Regions from separate parts of the Kosakonia cowanii JCM 10956 genome, predicted to be linked through region 4. Evidence: predicted binding sites of a transcription regulator. Region 4 holds the regulator's gene; each other region holds the start of a gene.
What was found. Region 4 encodes Fur, which represses iron uptake genes when iron is present. Its sites were predicted from a motif close to ATAATAATGAGAACNACTATCAA; they were not measured.
Positions count from the first base shown of each region.

Region 1: the regulator Fur is predicted to act here: its motif matches at 2,026-2,048, upstream of BWI95_RS21700 (Nramp family divalent metal transporter).
Region 2: the regulator Fur is predicted to act here: its motif matches at 2,326-2,348, upstream of fes (enterochelin esterase).
Region 3: the regulator Fur is predicted to act here: its motif matches at 1,674-1,696, upstream of sodA (superoxide dismutase [Mn]).

Region 1 is NZ_CP019445.1:4,580,942-4,585,155, reverse strand. Features, by position in the region: gene BWI95_RS21710 (bifunctional diguanylate cyclase/phosphodiesterase) at 1-503, shown strand, start outside; gene BWI95_RS21705 (NupC/NupG family nucleoside CNT transporter) at 547-1,734, opposite strand; gene BWI95_RS21700 (Nramp family divalent metal transporter) at 2,088-3,335, shown strand; gene BWI95_RS21695 (DUF2502 domain-containing protein) at 3,923-4,214, opposite strand, start outside.
Region 2 is NZ_CP019445.1:2,488,536-2,492,749, reverse strand. Features, by position in the region: gene entF (enterobactin non-ribosomal peptide synthetase EntF) at 1-812, opposite strand, end outside; gene BWI95_RS11710 (MbtH family protein) at 823-1,038, opposite strand; gene fes (enterochelin esterase) at 1,072-2,271, opposite strand; gene BWI95_RS11700 (TonB-dependent siderophore receptor) at 2,524-4,214, shown strand, end outside.
Region 3 is NZ_CP019445.1:229,922-234,135, reverse strand. Features, by position in the region: gene rhaR (HTH-type transcriptional activator RhaR) at 1-446, shown strand, start outside; gene rhaT (L-rhamnose/proton symporter RhaT) at 447-1,481, opposite strand; gene sodA (superoxide dismutase [Mn]) at 1,770-2,390, shown strand; gene BWI95_RS01085 (dihydrodipicolinate synthase family protein) at 2,469-3,320, opposite strand; gene yiiM (6-hydroxyaminopurine reductase) at 3,534-4,205, shown strand.
Region 4 is NZ_CP019445.1:2,607,306-2,611,519, forward strand. Features, by position in the region: partial or broken gene BWI95_RS12265 (beta-N-acetylhexosaminidase) at 1-2,192, shown strand, start outside; gene fur (ferric iron uptake transcriptional regulator) at 2,293-2,739, opposite strand; gene fldA (flavodoxin FldA) at 3,029-3,559, opposite strand; gene ybfE (LexA regulated protein) at 3,723-4,004, opposite strand; gene ybfF (esterase) at 4,143-4,214, opposite strand, start outside.

The DNA of each region.
Region 1 (4,214 bases), 2.0 Mb from region 4:
GGATGCAGGCGCATCCGCAGCCCGCTGCAAAGGCGCGTTTCTCCCTCAATCTGATGCCGCTGACCCTGATGCAACAATCCTTCGCTACGCAGTTTCTTGCACTGTTTGCGCGCTACGGTATCGCCGCACAGGCGGTGATTATCGAAATTACCGAGGAGCAGGCCTTCTCTCACTCGGAAGTGAGCATCCGTAATATCACGCGCTTACGCGAGGCGGGGTTTATGATCGCCATTGATGACTTCGGCACCGGCTACGCCAACTTCGAACGTTTAAAGCGCATCAAGGCGGATATCATCAAAATCGACGGCTGTTTTGTGCGCGATATCCTCACTGATCCGCAGGATGCGATGATCGTGAAAGCGATATGCGATCTGGCGAAGGCCAAAGGTCTGACGGTGGTGGCCGAGTACGTGGAGAGCGAGGCGCAGCGCGAGCTGCTGCTGAATGCGGGCGTTGATTACCTGCAGGGCTATCTGCTCGGCAAGCCGCAGCCGCTGGCATAAAAAAACCGGGGCAGGCCCCGGTTTTTGTTAACGCATGTTCGAATCAGATAACCAGCGCCGCGATCGCCGCAGAGAGCACGCTCACCAGCGTCGAACCGTAAACCAGCTTCAGACCAAAGCGGGAAACCACGTTGCCCTGCTCTTCGTTCAGGCCTTTGATCGCGCCTGCGATAATGCCGATAGAGGAGAAGTTAGCAAAGGAGACCAGGAAGACCGAGAGGATACCTTCCGAACGTGGAGAGAGGGTGGAGGCAATTTTCTGCAGATCCATCATCGCCACGAATTCGTTGGAGACCAGTTTGGTCGCCATGATACTCGCCACCTGCAACGCTTCATGAGCCGGGACGCCCAGCACCCAGGCAACCGGGTAGAAGATGTACCCCAGAATGCCCTGGAAGGAGATGCCCAGCACGGCAGCGAAGAGGGCGTTCAGGCCGGAAATCAGCGCGATAAAGCCAATCAGCATCGCCGCAACGATAATCGCCACTTTAAAACCTGCCAGAATGTATTCACCCAGCATCTCAAAGAAGCTCTGACCTTCGTGCAGTTTCGCCATCTGCAAGTTCTCTTCGCTCTCATCCACGCGGTACGGGTTGAGCAGCGAGAGCACGATAAAGGTACTGAACATGTTCAGCACCAGCGCCGCGACGACATATTTCGGTTGCAGCATGGTCATGTAGGCACCCACAATCGACATTGAAACCGTCGACATTGCGGTCGCAGCCATGGTGTACATGCGGTTGCGTGACATTTTGCCGAGGATATCTTTATAAGCAATAAAGTTCTCAGATTGACCCAGAATCAGGGAGCTGACCGCGTTAAACGATTCCAGTTTACCCATGCCGTTCACTTTCGACAGCACCGTACCGATGGCGCGAATCACAATCGGCAGTACGCGAATGTGCTGCAAAATACCAATCAGCGCAGAGATAAAGACGATCGGGCAGAGCACTTTCAGGAAGAAGAAGGCCAGGCCTTCGTCATTCATTTTGCCGAAGACGAAGTTGGTGCCTTCGTTGGCAAAGCCGAGCAGTTTTTCAAACATCTCGGAGAAGCCTTTTACGAAGCCGAGGCCAACATCAGAGTTGAGGAAGAACCAGGCCAGCACAACTTCAATCACCAGCAGTTGAATAACAAAGCGGATGCGGATCTTTTTGCGATCGCTGCTCACGAGCAAGGCAAGCAGCGCCACAACAGCAAGCGCCAGGACAAAGTGCAGAACGCGGGACATATTTGCTCCAAATATGAGACGGGTAGGAATTTCGTGCACATTCTATGTAACAAGACAAAAGAAAACGAGATCAAAGGCACACTATATTAATGTCCTGTGACCAGACTCAAAATTAGTGATCAAACATACAATTCAGGTATGTTAATAAAGGCCGTGAAAAGTTGCGTCACGCTGCTAGACTCATAACATAACGCTGCGGTAAATGTTGTCGCCGCCGTCACCATCCTTGGCATTCAACCCTTCTATTGTTTCAGGCTATCAGAGAAATCAAGTAAACCCATCTTAATGATCTTGATAATCATTCTCATTTTGGTAGCATCAAACATAGCAAAGGCTATATTTAGGGGCAATAAATGAGCAGTAGTCGCGTGGAGAGTACTAACGGAAGAGCAGCGCGCAAACTCAGGTTTGCGTTGATGGGACCTGCATTTATTGCGGCTATTGGTTACATCGATCCGGGTAACTTTGCCACCAATATTCAGGCGGGCGCGACCTTCGGCTACCAGCTTTTATGGGTGGTGGTGTGGGCGAACCTGATGGCGATGCTCATTCAGCTGCTTTCTGCCAAGCTCGGTATTGCGACCGGCAAAAACCTCGCGGAGCAGATCCGCGATCACTATCCGCGCCCGCTGGTCTGGTTTTACTGGGTGCAGGCGGAAATTATCGCCATGGCGACGGATCTCGCGGAGTTTATCGGCGCGGCGATTGGCTTCAAACTGATCCTCGGCGTGTCGCTGATGCAGGGCGCGGTGCTGACCGGGATCGCCACCTTCCTGATCCTGATGCTGCAAAAGCGCGGGCAGAAACCGCTGGAAAAAGTGATTGGCGGCCTGCTGCTGTTTGTCGCGGCGGCCTATATTGTCGAACTCATTTTTTCCCAGCCGAAGCTGGCGGCGCTGGCGAAAGGGATTGTTATTCCTACGCTTTCAGGCACTGATGCGGTGTTCCTTGCCGCCGGGGTGCTGGGTGCGACCATTATGCCGCACGTCATCTATCTGCACTCCTCCTTAACGCAGAACCTGCATGATGGGACGCGCCGTGAGCGTTATTCCGCCACCAAATGGGATGTCGGGCTGGCAATGACCATTGCCGGATTTGTTAACCTGGCGATGATGGCGACAGCTGCGGCGGCGTTTCACTTTAATGGACACACCGGGGTGGCCGATCTCGACCAGGCCTATTTAACGCTGGAGCCACTGTTAAGCCATGCCGCGGCGACTATTTTCGGCCTCAGTCTGGTGGCTGCGGGTCTCTCTTCGACCGTTGTCGGTACGCTGGCCGGACAGGTGGTGATGCAGGGGTTTGTCCGGTTCCATATTCCGCTGTGGGTGCGCCGTACCATCACCATGATGCCGTCGTTTATTGTTATCTGGCTGGGGCTGGATCCGACGCGAATCCTGGTGATGAGCCAGGTGCTGCTGAGCTTTGGGATCGCGCTGGCGCTGGTGCCGCTGCTAGTATTTACCAGTAATGCAAAACTGATGGGCGAACTGGTGAATACCGCGCTGGTAAGACGCACTGGCTGGGTGATTGTCGCGCTGGTGGTGTGCCTGAATGGCTGGCTGCTGGTGGGAACGCTTGCCGAGTTGATGGGTAAATAACGCCCAATGGCGGTGGGCGTATCGGGTCTACGTATCTTTTTTGCGGCTTGAATGCCCGATGGCGCTGCGCTTATCGGGCCTACGGTTTCTGCTGCGGAGTGACGGTTTGATGCTGAATGCCCGATGGCGCTGCGCTTATCGGGCCTACGAATCTTGTGCGATTTGAAGGTTCGGTGCTGAATGCCCGATGGCGCTGCGCTTATCGGGCCTACGAATCTTGTGCGGTTTGAAGGTTCGGTGCCGAATGCCCGATGGCGCTACGCTTATCGGGCCTACGAATCTTGTGCGGTTTGAAGGTTCGAGGCTGAATGCCTGATGGCGCTGCGCTTATCGGGCCTACGAATCTTGTGCGGTTTGAAGGTTCGGTGCTGAATGCCCGATGGCGCTGCGCTTATCGGGCCTATGAATCTTCTGCGGTTTGAAGGTTCGGTGTTGAATGCCCGATGGCGCTGCGCTTATTGGGCCTACAAAAATTTACCGGCGCACAAAAACTTTTCGGGGGCTGGATCGCGTAGGCCGGATAAGGCGTTAGCCGCCATCCGGCACTGTACTTTTCATCGGGTAATCAAACTACCTGCGAAACACAATTAATGGTGGTGTCCATGCCCGTGACCGCGACCCGGTCCACGGCGATCGTCACGATCGTTCCAGCCTTCGCGATAGCCGCGCTCATAGGCGTCACGCTTGTCCCAACCACGTTTATCCCAGCCACGATGCCAGCCGCGGTCATGTTTATGCCAGCGGTGATCGCGCCACTCATAATTATTGTTCCAGTAATTGCGGTCGCGCCAGCGGCCGCCGTCCCAGTAGTTACCATAATTATCGCGATCGCCGATCTGCAATTTAACCGACGGCAACAGGGTGATTTCTCCAGCATTG
Region 2 (4,214 bases), 120 kb from region 4:
GCGGCATAATCGGTGCGTCCGCACAGCCGGCCCAGCCAGAGCGCCACTAAGGCCAGCGCCAGATCGGCGGGCGTCGTGTTTGCCATCGCCTGGCTCAGGCGGCGAAAGGCTGCGCTCTCCAGGGCGACATTGAGGCGAAGAATATCGGTAGTTGCCGCGCGCCCCGGTAGCGGTTCGCTGGAGAGCGACACCGGCGGCGGAAGCGCGCGCCGCTGCTCTGCCCAGAAAGCGGCATCACGCGTAAAGGCATCGCTGCTCTGATAGCGTTGATACTCTTCGACGACCTCAGCAAAAGGGGTAAATGGCGAGGCGGGCGTCGGCTCACCACGTTGCCATGCCGTATAAATAGCGGCAATCTGGCGGGTTATGGCGGGGAAACTGAAGCCATCGACCAGCAAATGGTGATAACGCTGATACCAGTACCAGCGCCGCTCGCCGACGCGCATCAGCTGGTGGTGCACCAGCGGTTTGCCGCTCTCCACGCGCAGGTTTTGCGCCAGATCGGCCTGCATTAGCGCCAGCGCGGCGCTGTGTGAGTCCCCCTGCTGGCGCAGGTCGGCAATCGCGGGGGCGGCAAAGGTCAGCGTCTCATCGACCGACTGCCACACTTCGCCGTTATCTTCAGTAAAACGCATGCGCAGCGTGTCAGCCTGCATCAGGCCAGTGACAATCGCCTCGCTGAGCTGCACGGCATCGATATCGCCCTCAAGCTCAACATAGTGCGCCACGCTCCAGGCATTGGGCAGCGAGGAGAGTTTTTCTGCCATCCAGATCCCCGGCTGGGCCGCGACCAGCGGTAAACGTTCGCTCATCTTCCGCTCCTTATTGCGCGTGGGGGTGCGCATAGTGCGCCGGGGTTAAGCTCTGCCAGTGTGCGGCCAGCCAGTTGTTACAGTCCGCCTGCGATTGCGGCTCGCAGATGACGCGCCAGCCTGCGGGCAGTGCGCACTGCGCGGGCCACAAACTGCACTGCTGCGCGCTGTTTTGCAGAATATAAAACCGCCCTTGCGGATGATCGAAGGGGTTGGTGAACTCCATAGCAAACTCCTGTCGTGGAAAAGCGCCCTGGCGTTACAGCGGCTGCCAGAGGGTAATTAACCCCGCCGTCAGCCCGCCTCGCCAGCAAAGCGCATCATGTCCGCCGTCAACCTGACGCCAGAAAACCCGCTGCTGTGTCTGTTGTAAAAGGGATAAAAGGGTCTGGTTGGTGCGAAAAATCAGCGGCTCGCGCACCCCGGCTTCAAGCACGATGCGCAGCCCCTGCGGGCCTATTTCACCCTGTTTGAGTTGTTGGATAAGCAGCCCTTCACCCTCGCCGCCGCGATGTGGCCACCAGTAAGAGCCGGACTGGCTCAGCACGCAGCCAAAGCGCGTCGGCCAGTGCAGAGCGGCATAGAGCGCCGAAAGCCCGCCGAAACTCTGCCCCGCCACCACCGTGCGATCGGCGCGATCGCTGAAGGGCGCAATTTCGCGTACCTGCGGCAAGAGTTCCTCCTGCACCGCCAGCCAGAAATCGGCATTACAGGGCAGTTCCTGGCTGCGCTGAGCATTATCGATGGCGTCAATCAGCACATAGACCGCGGGCGGCAACTGGCGGGCATTGGTCAGCGCCGCCAGCGCAGGCCACACCGGCATGCTTTCGGCCCAGAACTGACCGTCGAGCAGGATCGCCAGCGGTCGTTCAGCACCCTGCGCCTCGCCGGTGGCATAGACCCAGACGCGGCGGCGGTTTTGCAGCCGCGGGCTCTGCCAGTGCAACAGATGAGGAGGGGTAAAAGCGGTATCGGTTGCCTGCCAGCCGGGCTGAGGCGGTGCGCCGGGCATCTCCAGCGCCGAGACCGGATGCCCGCGTCCGCCGCGCCAGCTTTGCGCATTGAGCGGGTCGGCAATCGCGCGCGGCAGCAGTTTGCGCCACCCTTCACGCAGCGCCGCGCGATCCGGCGGCATGCTGGCGAAAACGGTATCGGCGAAATCGTTATCCTGCTCAGAGGGGATCAGGCAGTAGCTGCCGCGCCAGCCCGCTTCGAGGGTGGTTTTCCAGCACCAGATATCGCTTCCGGCGATGCGTGCCAGTGATTGCGGCTGCGCTTGTTGATGGTGATCGGTAACACCAGTGATGTAAATCCAGACCCGGCGCAGGCGCGAAGTCTGCTCAGACCCCGCCGGATCGCGCCACCAGAAGGTCACTTCATAGCGCCCGTCGGCGGTTTTAACCCACTCCGGCCCCTGTTTTGACGCCCACCAGGCATCGCTTCCCGTCGTTGACGTCACGGTTTAACCCCAAATCGCTGCGGACTTATTTTTATCGATCAAAATTTATAGATAATATTATTGATAACTATTCTTATTTGCAATAGCGTATTGGCGCGCTGTGGGAAGCGCGTCTTTCACCTAACTCTGCCTGTCGCAGGCCTTTTTTCTCAGGGCTGAGAGAATTGCCGCGCGCGGGCTTCATCACTGCCGTCTCCTCTCCCCTGGGAATGGAGAGTTACGGGGATACGGCAAAGGAACGCAGGTAACATAATGAATAAGAAGATGAAATCCCTGACCTTGCTGGTCAACCTCGGGATCTACGGCGCGGCAATGCCCGTGATGGCGGCGGATGAGAAGAGCAGCGACGCCAGCAGCGCGGACACTATCGTCGTCACGGCGGCACAGCAAAACCTCCAGGCACCCGGCGTGTCGACCATCACCGCCGATCAAATTCGTAAGAACCCGCCAGCCCGTGATGTGTCGGAGATTATCCGCAAGATGCCGGGCGTTAACTTAACCGGCAACGCCACCAGCGGCCAGCGGGGCAACAACCGCCAGATCGACATTCGCGGTATGGGCCCGGAAAACACCCTGATCCTGGTGGATGGCAAACCGGTCACCAGCCGTAACTCGGTGCGCTTAGGCTGGCGCGGCGAGCGTGACAGCCGCGGCGACACCAGTTGGGTGCCGGCAGAGATGATTGAGCGTATCGAAGTGATCCGCGGCCCGGCGGCCGTGCGTTACGGTAACGGCGCGGCGGGCGGTGTGGTGAATATCATCACCAAAAAAGATAGCGCCCAGGAGTGGCATGGGTCATGGAACGCCTACGTCAACGCGCCGGAGCATAAAGCGGAAGGTGCCACCAAACGCACCGACTTTAGCCTCAGCGGCCCGCTGGGCGATGATGTCAGCTTCCGCCTCTATGGCAACCTGGCGAAAACCCAGGCCGATGCGTGGGATATCAACCGCGATCACCAGTCTGAACGCACCGGGATTTACGCCAATACCCTTGCCGCCGGGCGCGAAGGCTCAATCAATAAAGATATTAATGGTGTGGTGCGCTGGGATTTCGCGCCGATGCAGTCGCTGGAGTTCCAGGCGGGCTACAGCCGCCAGGGCAACCTCTACGCGGGTGATACGCAAAACACCAACAACGACAGCAGCAGCAATAACTACGTGCGCGAGAACTACGGTAAAGAGACCAACCGTCTCTATCGCCAGAACTACTCCGTCACCTGGAATGGCGGCTGGGATAACGGGATCACCACCAGCAACTGGATCCAGTATGAGCACACGCGCAACTCGCGTCTGGGCGAAGGACTGGCGGGCGGGCTGGAAGGGCTGTTCAACAGTAATAAATTCACCGATATCGACCTCTCCGATGTGATGCTGCACAACGAGGTGAACCTACCGCTGGATCTGCTGGTTAACCAGACCCTGACACTGGGTACCGAATGGAACCAGCAGCGGATGAAAGATCTCGCCTCTAATACCCAGGCCTTCCAGGGCGGGGCGATTAGCGGGCTGAGCAGCACCAACCGCAGCCCCTACTCCAGCGCCGACATCTACTCTATTTTTGCCGAAGACAATATGGAGCTGACCGACAGCACCATGCTGACCCCGGCGCTGCGTTTCGATCATCACACCATTGTTGGTGATAACTGGAGCCCGTCGCTGAACCTCTCGCAGGGATTAGGCGACGATTTTACCCTGAAAATGGGCATTGGCCGCGCGTATAAAGCGCCGAGCCTCTACCAGACCAACCCGAACTACATTCTCTACAGCAAGGGCCAGGGGTGCTACGCCAGCGGCAACGGCGTCGGTTGTTACATGATGGGTAATGACGATCTGAAAGCGGAGACCAGTATCAATAAAGAGATTGGTCTTGAGTTCAAACATGATGACTGGCTGGCCGGTGTGACCTGGTTCCGTAACGATTACCGCAATAAGATTGAAGCGGG
Region 3 (4,214 bases), 2.3 Mb from region 4:
ATGAGAGCAATAAGAGCGATCCGCTGGCGAATGGGATGGCAGAAATGCTCTTCGCCCAACTGGTGATGATCTTAAAACGCCACCGCTTCGCCGCCGATAACCTTGCCGCTACCCACAGCGAAGCGCTGCTGGATAAGCTGATCACCGCCCTTTCCGGCAGCCTGAATCGCAGCTTTGTGCTTGAGCAGTTTTGCGAGCAGGAGCAGTGCAGCGAGCGTGCCCTGCGCCAGCAGTTTCGCTCCCAGACCGGCATGACCATCAACCACTATCTGCGCCAGTTGCGCATCTGCCACGCGCAGTATCTGCTCCAGCACTCGGAGCAGATGATTGGTGAAATCGCCATGCAGTGCGGGTTTGAGGACAGTAACTACTTTTCGGTGGTCTTTAGCCGCGAAGTGGGGATGACGCCAGGACAGTGGCGTCATCGCAGTCGCGCCGCCGCCTGATTAGCTCGCCATACCGAGGCCGACGATATTGGCCGCGATAATGATCACCACGCAGCCGAGGCTCAGCACGCTGACCGGCTGGCGTCCGGCATTTTTCCACTCCTTCAGCACCAGCCCGACAATGCCGCCGCACAGCACGTAGAAACTCATGTGCAGCATCCAACTGATGTAGTCATACTGCGCCGGAATACGGGCGTGGCCCCAGGCGTAGAAGAAGAATTGCAGATACCACATCAGCCCGCCAAGCGCTGAGAGCAGGATATTGCTGATAATCAACGGCGTTGCCAGCGAGAAGTCCGCTTTGACCGACAAATTCTTCACTTTTGCCAGGCGAATAATGCAGAAGCCAAGGTTGACCAGCGCGCCCCCGCCCATGATCACCACATAGCTTGGCAGCGCGGTATAGAGCGGATCGATGCCCAGCGCCGCAGCGGCATCGTGCATCGGTTTGGCGGCATTCATCGCAAAGGACATCCCCGCTGAGAAGATGCCGCACATGACGGCCAGCGCCAGCCCTTTTTTCAGGTTGAACTCTTCGGCTTTGATGCCCATTTTGCGCTCTTTCAACTGCCCGGCGCGCGTCACAATGCCGACGCCAATCAGGGCAACCAGCACGCCAAGCAGCGTCATCCGACCCCCTTCGGTATGGATCAGCACGCCGAAAGTGCCGTTGAGCACCGGCGTCATCAGGGTGCCAACAATCAGCGTGATGCCGATGGCGATACCAATGCCCATCGACATGCCGAGATAGCGCATCGTTAAACCATAATTGATATTGCCGACGCCCCACATTGCGCCGAAGAGAAACACCGGCAGCAGGGTGGAGGCATTGAACGAGCTGAAATAGGCCCAGAAATCGGGCAGTAACAGCGCGCTGATGCTCCAGGGAAGGACTATCCAGGAGACGAGGCCGCCTATCGACCACATCGTCTCCCATGACCACTGTTTGACCTTTTTGAACGGGGCATAGAAACAGGCAGCACTGGCCGCGCCTATCAAATGCCACAAAATACCCATCGTAATCGCGTTACTCATTGTGCACTCCTTTTGTTTTTATGGCCGGGACAGAGGTCGCCGACTCGCAGAGTGTAAAAATCAGTAAACGATTTAACCTTGAGACGATTGCCGCGCTGCGCCTGGCGCTGGCAATCAGGGCATGATGGGGGTGAGCAGCTTCACAATTTCAAGAACATAACTAAAATTTATAACCTTATAAAAACTACGGCATTGATAAACATTTTCAATATCACGTAATTAACTATAATGATCCGACTGCTTACGCGGCATTAACAATCCGCCGCCAGACTAAAAATGGAGATGAAAATGAGCTATACACTGCCCGCTCTGCCGTATGCGTATGATGCCCTTGAGCCTCATTTCGACAAGCAGACGATGGAAATCCATCACACTAAACATCACCAGACCTACGTAAACAACGCTAACGCCGCGCTGGAAAACCTGCCGGAGTTCTCAAGCCTGCCGGTTGAAGAGCTGATCACCAAACTGGACCAGCTGCCGACCGACAAGAAAACCGTACTGCGCAACAACGCGGGCGGCCACGCTAACCACAGCCTGTTCTGGAAAGGCCTGAAAGTCGGCACTACCCTGCAGGGCGATCTGAAAGCGGCTATCGAGCGCGATTTCGGTTCCGTGGACAACTTCAAAGCTGAATTTGAAAAAGCAGCAGCAACCCGCTTCGGTTCCGGCTGGGCATGGCTGGTGCTGAAAGGCGACAAACTGGCTGTAGTCTCTACCGCAAACCAGGACTCCCCGCTGATGGGTGAAGCGATCTCTGGCGCATCCGGCTTCCCGATCATCGGTCTGGATGTGTGGGAACACGCTTACTACCTGAAATTCCAGAACCGCCGCCCGGACTACATCAAAGAGTTCTGGAACGTGGTGAACTGGGACGAAGCAGCAGCACGTTTCGCCGCTAAAAAATAAGTTCGCACGATCCCCCACGCTTGCGTGAGGTCAACCCCCGTCCGGCTTCGCCGTCGGGGGTTTTTTATTGCCTGCGGTTTACCTTCGCGAGGTGATACTAAACACCTGATCGACAATGGCGCACTGCGCGTCGCTGAGCGTGCCGCCGACGTTGCGCGAGACGGGCGTCGAGTAGCCAAATTTACGTGATACCACGGTTTTGATGGTGGTGACGAAATCATCCCCGATGGCGTAGATCGCCATAAACTTGCCGATCTCCTGCTGCGCTTTACTCAACCCGTCGAGATCGCCGGTGCGCCAGGCTTCTCTCGCCTGCACAAACAGCTCTGGCATAACGTTATTCAACCCGGAGATCACCCCTGCGCCGCCTGCCAGTAAGTTCGGGATGTAGTACTCGTCGTAGCCGCTCAACACGGCGAAATCGCCGCGTACCGCCTGGGTGGCGAGGATCATGTTCCGCGTGTGTGACTGGCAATCGACCGTATCTTTGATGCCGGCGAAATCAGGAAACTCGGCGGCCAGGGTGGCAACCAGTTCCGGCGTTAAATCGCAGCCGGTGCGCGCCGGGAAGTTGTAGGCGAACCACTTGCCTTCAACCGCCTGGCCGATGGCGCGGAAATAGTGCAATAACTGCCCGCTGGTCTGCCCGTAGTAATAGGGTGGCAGCACCATTACTGCATCATACCCGACGCGCCTGGCCTCTTGCGCCATGTGCACCACATCGGAAAAGCAGGGGGAGGAGACGTTTGCTACCAGCGTACCCGGCGACATCTCCCGCGCTTCGCGGATAAGCATCAAGCGCTCCTCCAGCGAGAACGAGGCAAACTCCCCGATGCTGCCCATCAGCAGCACGACATCGACTTTTGCCGCGTTCAGGCGGGCAATGTGTTGCGCCAAGCCTGCCAGATCGATATTCCCTTCACGATCCATCGGCGTGATGGAAGGGCACCAGACGCCGGAAAATGGAACTGTAGTGGCCACGTCGCTCTCTCCTCGTTTAATGAAATTGCGTTTCAAAACTCAAGGTAAGTGATAACACGGCATGGCGTCAGACACGCGCATGAATGTCTCATTTTCGCCGCTTCGGGTGAGAAAAAAGTGTGCTCTAATAACGCGACCAACAACGGAATTCCGGGAGGGAAGATGCGCCATCAGGTTAACGTTTTCAGGGGCAAGATAAGGGATTATGAGGGCAGCCGACCGAGCGCCATCGCCAAATTGCAGGTTCAGGGGGAGTTGACCCTGACCGAACTGGGCCTTGCCGGCGATGAGCAGGCGGAGAAAAGCTACCACGGCGGGGCCGATCGCGCGCTGTGCCACTATCCGCGTGAACACTACACGCACTGGGCGCAAGCCTTCCCGCAACAGGCCGCACTTTTCTGCGCGCCCGCCTTCGGCGAAAACCTCTCTACCGTCGGGCTGACGGAACAAAATGTCTTTATCGGCGATATCTTTCGCTGGGGCGAGGCGCTGATTCAGGTGACGCAGCCACGCTCGCCCTGCTTTAAGCTCAACTACCACTTCGGCATTGAGGATATGGCCACGCAGATGCAGGCGAGCGGCCGCGTGGGCTGGCTCTATCGGGTGATTGCCGCAGGCAAAGTCGCCGCTGACGCGCCTTTAGAGCTGGTATCAAGGGTAAGCGATGTCAGCGTTCATGAGGCCGCGGCGATCGCCTGGTATCAACCGTTTGATGATGAGCAGTATCAGCGCCTGCTGGCGGCGGCGGGGTTATCGGCAAGCTGGACGCGCACAATGCAGAAGCGACGCCTGAGCGGCAAAGTTGAGGATAACGCCCGGCGGCTGCGCGGATAAAAAAACGCC
Region 4 (4,214 bases):
CCAAAAACCATCGCCAATACCAATACGGAAGATCTTGCCCAGTTCGTCACGCCGCTTGGCGAGCACTGGAAGCGGATGCCGGAGGATAAAATATCCTGATGACCGCTGAAGCGCGCTTTGCGCAAAACAGCGATATCAAAACAATTAACCTCGCCTCGCTGCGCGGGCAGATTGTGCCAACGCCGCGCGAGGGTAAAATCTACGGTCGGGATATCGATCTCAGCCAGGGAGTGAAGTTTGACCTCTCAGCGCTGATGCCTGATGCGCAAAACGCCATCAAAGGGCGCTTCGCCATGCTCGGCGTGGAAGAGGGGAGTTATCCGCTACGTACCGAGATTGCCCGTAAAGCGTTCAGGGGGGACGAGGCGATCAACGGTGCCTATCAGCTGCGTATCAATGATAAAGAGGCGGTGGTGACCGGTTTTGATCAGAGCGGCGTGTTCTATGGCCTGCAATCTCTGCTTTCGCTTCTCCCCGCGCAGGGGCCGATGACGCTCCCCGCTCTGACGGCGAAAGATGCGCCGCGCTTCGACTATCGCGGTATTCATCTGGATGTCGGGCGTAATTTCCACAGCAAAGCGGCGGTGTTGCGCCTGCTGGATCAGATGGCGGCTTACAAGCTGAATAAATTCCACTTCCATCTGACGGACGATGAAGGGTGGCGCATTGAAATTCCGGGGCTGCCGGAGCTGACTGAGATTGGCAGCCAGCGCTGCCACGATCTGAGCGAGAAGCAGTGCCTGCTGCCGCAGCTGGGCTCGGGTCCGGATCGTGATAACAACGGCAGCGGGTACTTTACCCGCGCCGACTACATCGAGATCCTCAAATACGCCAAAGCGCGACACATTGAGGTGATCCCGGAGATCGACATGCCTGCCCATGCGCGCGCGGCGGTGATCTCAATGGAAGCACGTTACGAACGCCTGATAAAAGAGGGTAAGGATGAGAGCGAGGCGAGCCGCTATCGGCTGCTCGATCCGACCGATACCTCTGTTACCGCTGGCGTACAATTCTACGATCGCACCGGCTACCTCAATCCGTGCCTGGACTCCTCGCGCAACTTTGTCGATAAGGTGATGGGCGAAATCCTGCAGATGCACAGAGAAGCGGGTCTGCCGCTGCGCACCTGGCACTTTGGCGGCGATGAAGCAAAAAATATCTACCTGGGCGCTGGTTATACGGATGTGAACAATCCGCAGCCGGGTAAAGGCATCATCGATCAGAGCAAGCAAGATAAGCCTTGGGCGAAATCCGAGGCCTGCCAGGCGATGATCAAAGCCGGGAAAGTGAGCGATGTTGAACACCTCTCCAGCTACTTTGGCGCAGAGGTAAGCAAGCTGGTTAAGGCGCACGGCATCGATGTGATGCAGGCGTGGCAGGATGGGCTGAAAGATGCCAAAGACGCTTCTGTGTTTGCCACCCAACATGTGAATGTCAACTTCTGGGATGCGCTCTACTGGGGTGGTTTCGATTCCGTCAACGATTGGGCGAATAAGGGCTTCCGCGTGGTGGTCTCCAACCCGGACTACGTCTATCTCGACTTCCCGAGTGAAGTTCACCCTGATGAGAGCGGTTACTACTGGGGGACGCGTTTCAGCGATGAGCGCAAAATCTTCAGCTTCGCGCCGGACAACATGCCGCAAAATGCGGAAACCTCGGTTGACCGTGATGGCAACGCGTTCAGCGCTAAATCAGACAAGCCGTGGCCAGGCGCCTACGGGCTTTCCGCCGAGTTGTGGAGCGAAGTGGTGCGCACGGATGAGCAGATGGAGTATATGATCTATCCGCGTCTGGTCGCCGTCGCTGAGCGGGCATGGCATCGCGCAAGCTGGGAGCTGGATTATCAGGCAGGCCGCGAATACAAAGGCGGCGAGACGCAGTGGGTCGATCAGAAAGCGCTTACGGCTGACTGGCAGCGTTTTGCCAATCTGTTAGGGCATCGCGAGCTGGCGAAGCTGGATAAAGCCGGCATCCATTATCGTCTGCCGGTGCCAGGGGCGCGAATTGTTGACGGTGTGCTGGAGGTCAACATCCGCTTCCCGGGGCTGGTGGTGGAGTACTCCCTCGATCGCGGCAAAACGTGGCAACGCTACGAAGCGGAATCCCGTCCACAGATTAAAGGAGAAATTCAGGTGCGCACCGTAAGCCCGGACGGCAGGCGCGTCAGCCGTGTTGACACGCTGAAAGCTTGATCGCTTTCCACCCTGAGCGGCGTAACCTTCTAACGCGCCGCTCAGCCGACAGGCATAAAAAAAGCCAACCTGACGGTTGGCTTTTAACATTCAGAAGAACTTATTTTGCGTCGTGCGCGTGTTCATCTTCGCGGCAGTCGCCTTCGGCGCAGTGGCCGTAAAGGTAGAGACTGTGGTTCGTCAGGCGGATACCGTGTTTAGCGGCGATTTCGCGCTGGCGCAATTCGATGGAATCATCACTGAATTCGATGACTTTACCGCAGTCGAGGCAGATAAGGTGATCGTGGTGATGCTGCTGCGTCAGTTCAAAAACGGACTTGCCGCCTTCGAAGTTGTGACGGGTGACAATCCCGGCGTCATCAAACTGGTTCAGCACGCGGTACACCGTTGCCAGACCAATCTCTTCACCCATGTCGATCAGACGCTTATAAAGATCTTCCGCACTGACATGATGGTTATCCGGCTCCTGAAGCACTTCCAGAATTTTTAAACGTGGAAGCGTGACTTTCAGGCCGGCCTTCTTTAATGCGGTATTGTTGTCAGTCATGCGGAATCTGTCCTGTTGCTATACGATTCACTTCCTTCTCGGAAGTTATAAGGAATGCACCCGGGCGAATGCGTATCATTATAGAACTGCCATGTATAAATGAAAACTGCAAGCCCTCAAGTAAAGTAAGCTTTTAAAACGTGGTATCGCCGACAACTCCCGGTCGAGCGTAACGCGTTAAGCAGGGCTTATTGTACAGGGATGAATAGGAAAGTTAAAAAAATGTAGCAATTATTTCGATTGCTTTTACCTATTGATACGGCGCAACCAGCAGATTGCGCCATAAAAATCAGGCGTTCAGGATTTCATCCAGATGCAGCTCTTCAGAAACCTGCTTCACCCACTTCTGTACGCGCTCGGCAGTCAGTTCTGGCTGGCGGTCTTCGTCAATCGCCAGACCAACAAAGTGGTCGTCATCCGCCAGGCCTTTTGAAGCTTCGAAATGGTAACCGGCAGTCGGCCAGTGACCCACAATGGTCGCGCCGCGCGGTTCGATAATATCGCGAATAGTGCCCAGCGCATCACAGAAGTACTCAGCATAATCTTCCTGGTCGCCGCAGCCGAAAAGTGCTACTAATTTACCATTAAAATCAATCTCTTCCAGCGTCGGGAAGAAGTCATCCCAGTCGCACTGCGCTTCACCGTAATACCAAGTCGGAATGCCGAGCAACAGGATGTCATATCCTTCGATATCTTCCTTACTGCTCTTGGCAATGTCATGAACATCGGCGACGTCTTTACCAAGCTGGCTCTGGATCATTTTGGCGATGTTTTCGGTGTTGCCGGTGTCGCTGCCGAAGAAAATGCCTGTAATTGCCATGAGTAAAATAACCTCTTGAATCTTAATGAGTATAGGGGGAGCGCTAAGCCCACAGATAAGGGCAATCATAGCAGAACAGAGAAGAACGCGGAAACAGCTATTGCCGCGGACTGCACTGTATGCCACATGAAAAGGGGAATTTGACGATGATTCAGAAGAATCGCTATCCGCGCAGGGCTTTAAGCTGCGCCAGCAGCATCTCTTCGATAAGTTCGCTGCGGCTTATCTCGCGCGCCTCGGCCAGCTCATTTAAGGCTTCCACCGCTTCCGCATTCAGTTTCAGTTCGACGCGCTTAAGCCCGCGAACTTTATCGCGTTTGAGCTGGTTGCGTTTATTAATGCGCAACTGTTCATCGCGCGAGAGCGGGTTGGTCTTCGGCCGTCCCGGGCGACGCTCATTCGCGAAGAGATCTAGTGTCGTACGGTCCGTTTGTTCTTTAGCCATGATATGAATACTACGGGAAAACACGCAATCGGGCCGCTGCCCGGGCTGAATAGCGCGCCATCATACATCACCAACATCGGCACGCCAACGACCGGGCGCGTTGAAACGACCGGTCGCCGCCTTTTTAATCAGTTGGCCTTACTCTGCCAGGTAACGGCGAATGGCACGCAGCACCGCGTCAGGTTTTTCTGCATGCACCCAGTGCCCGGC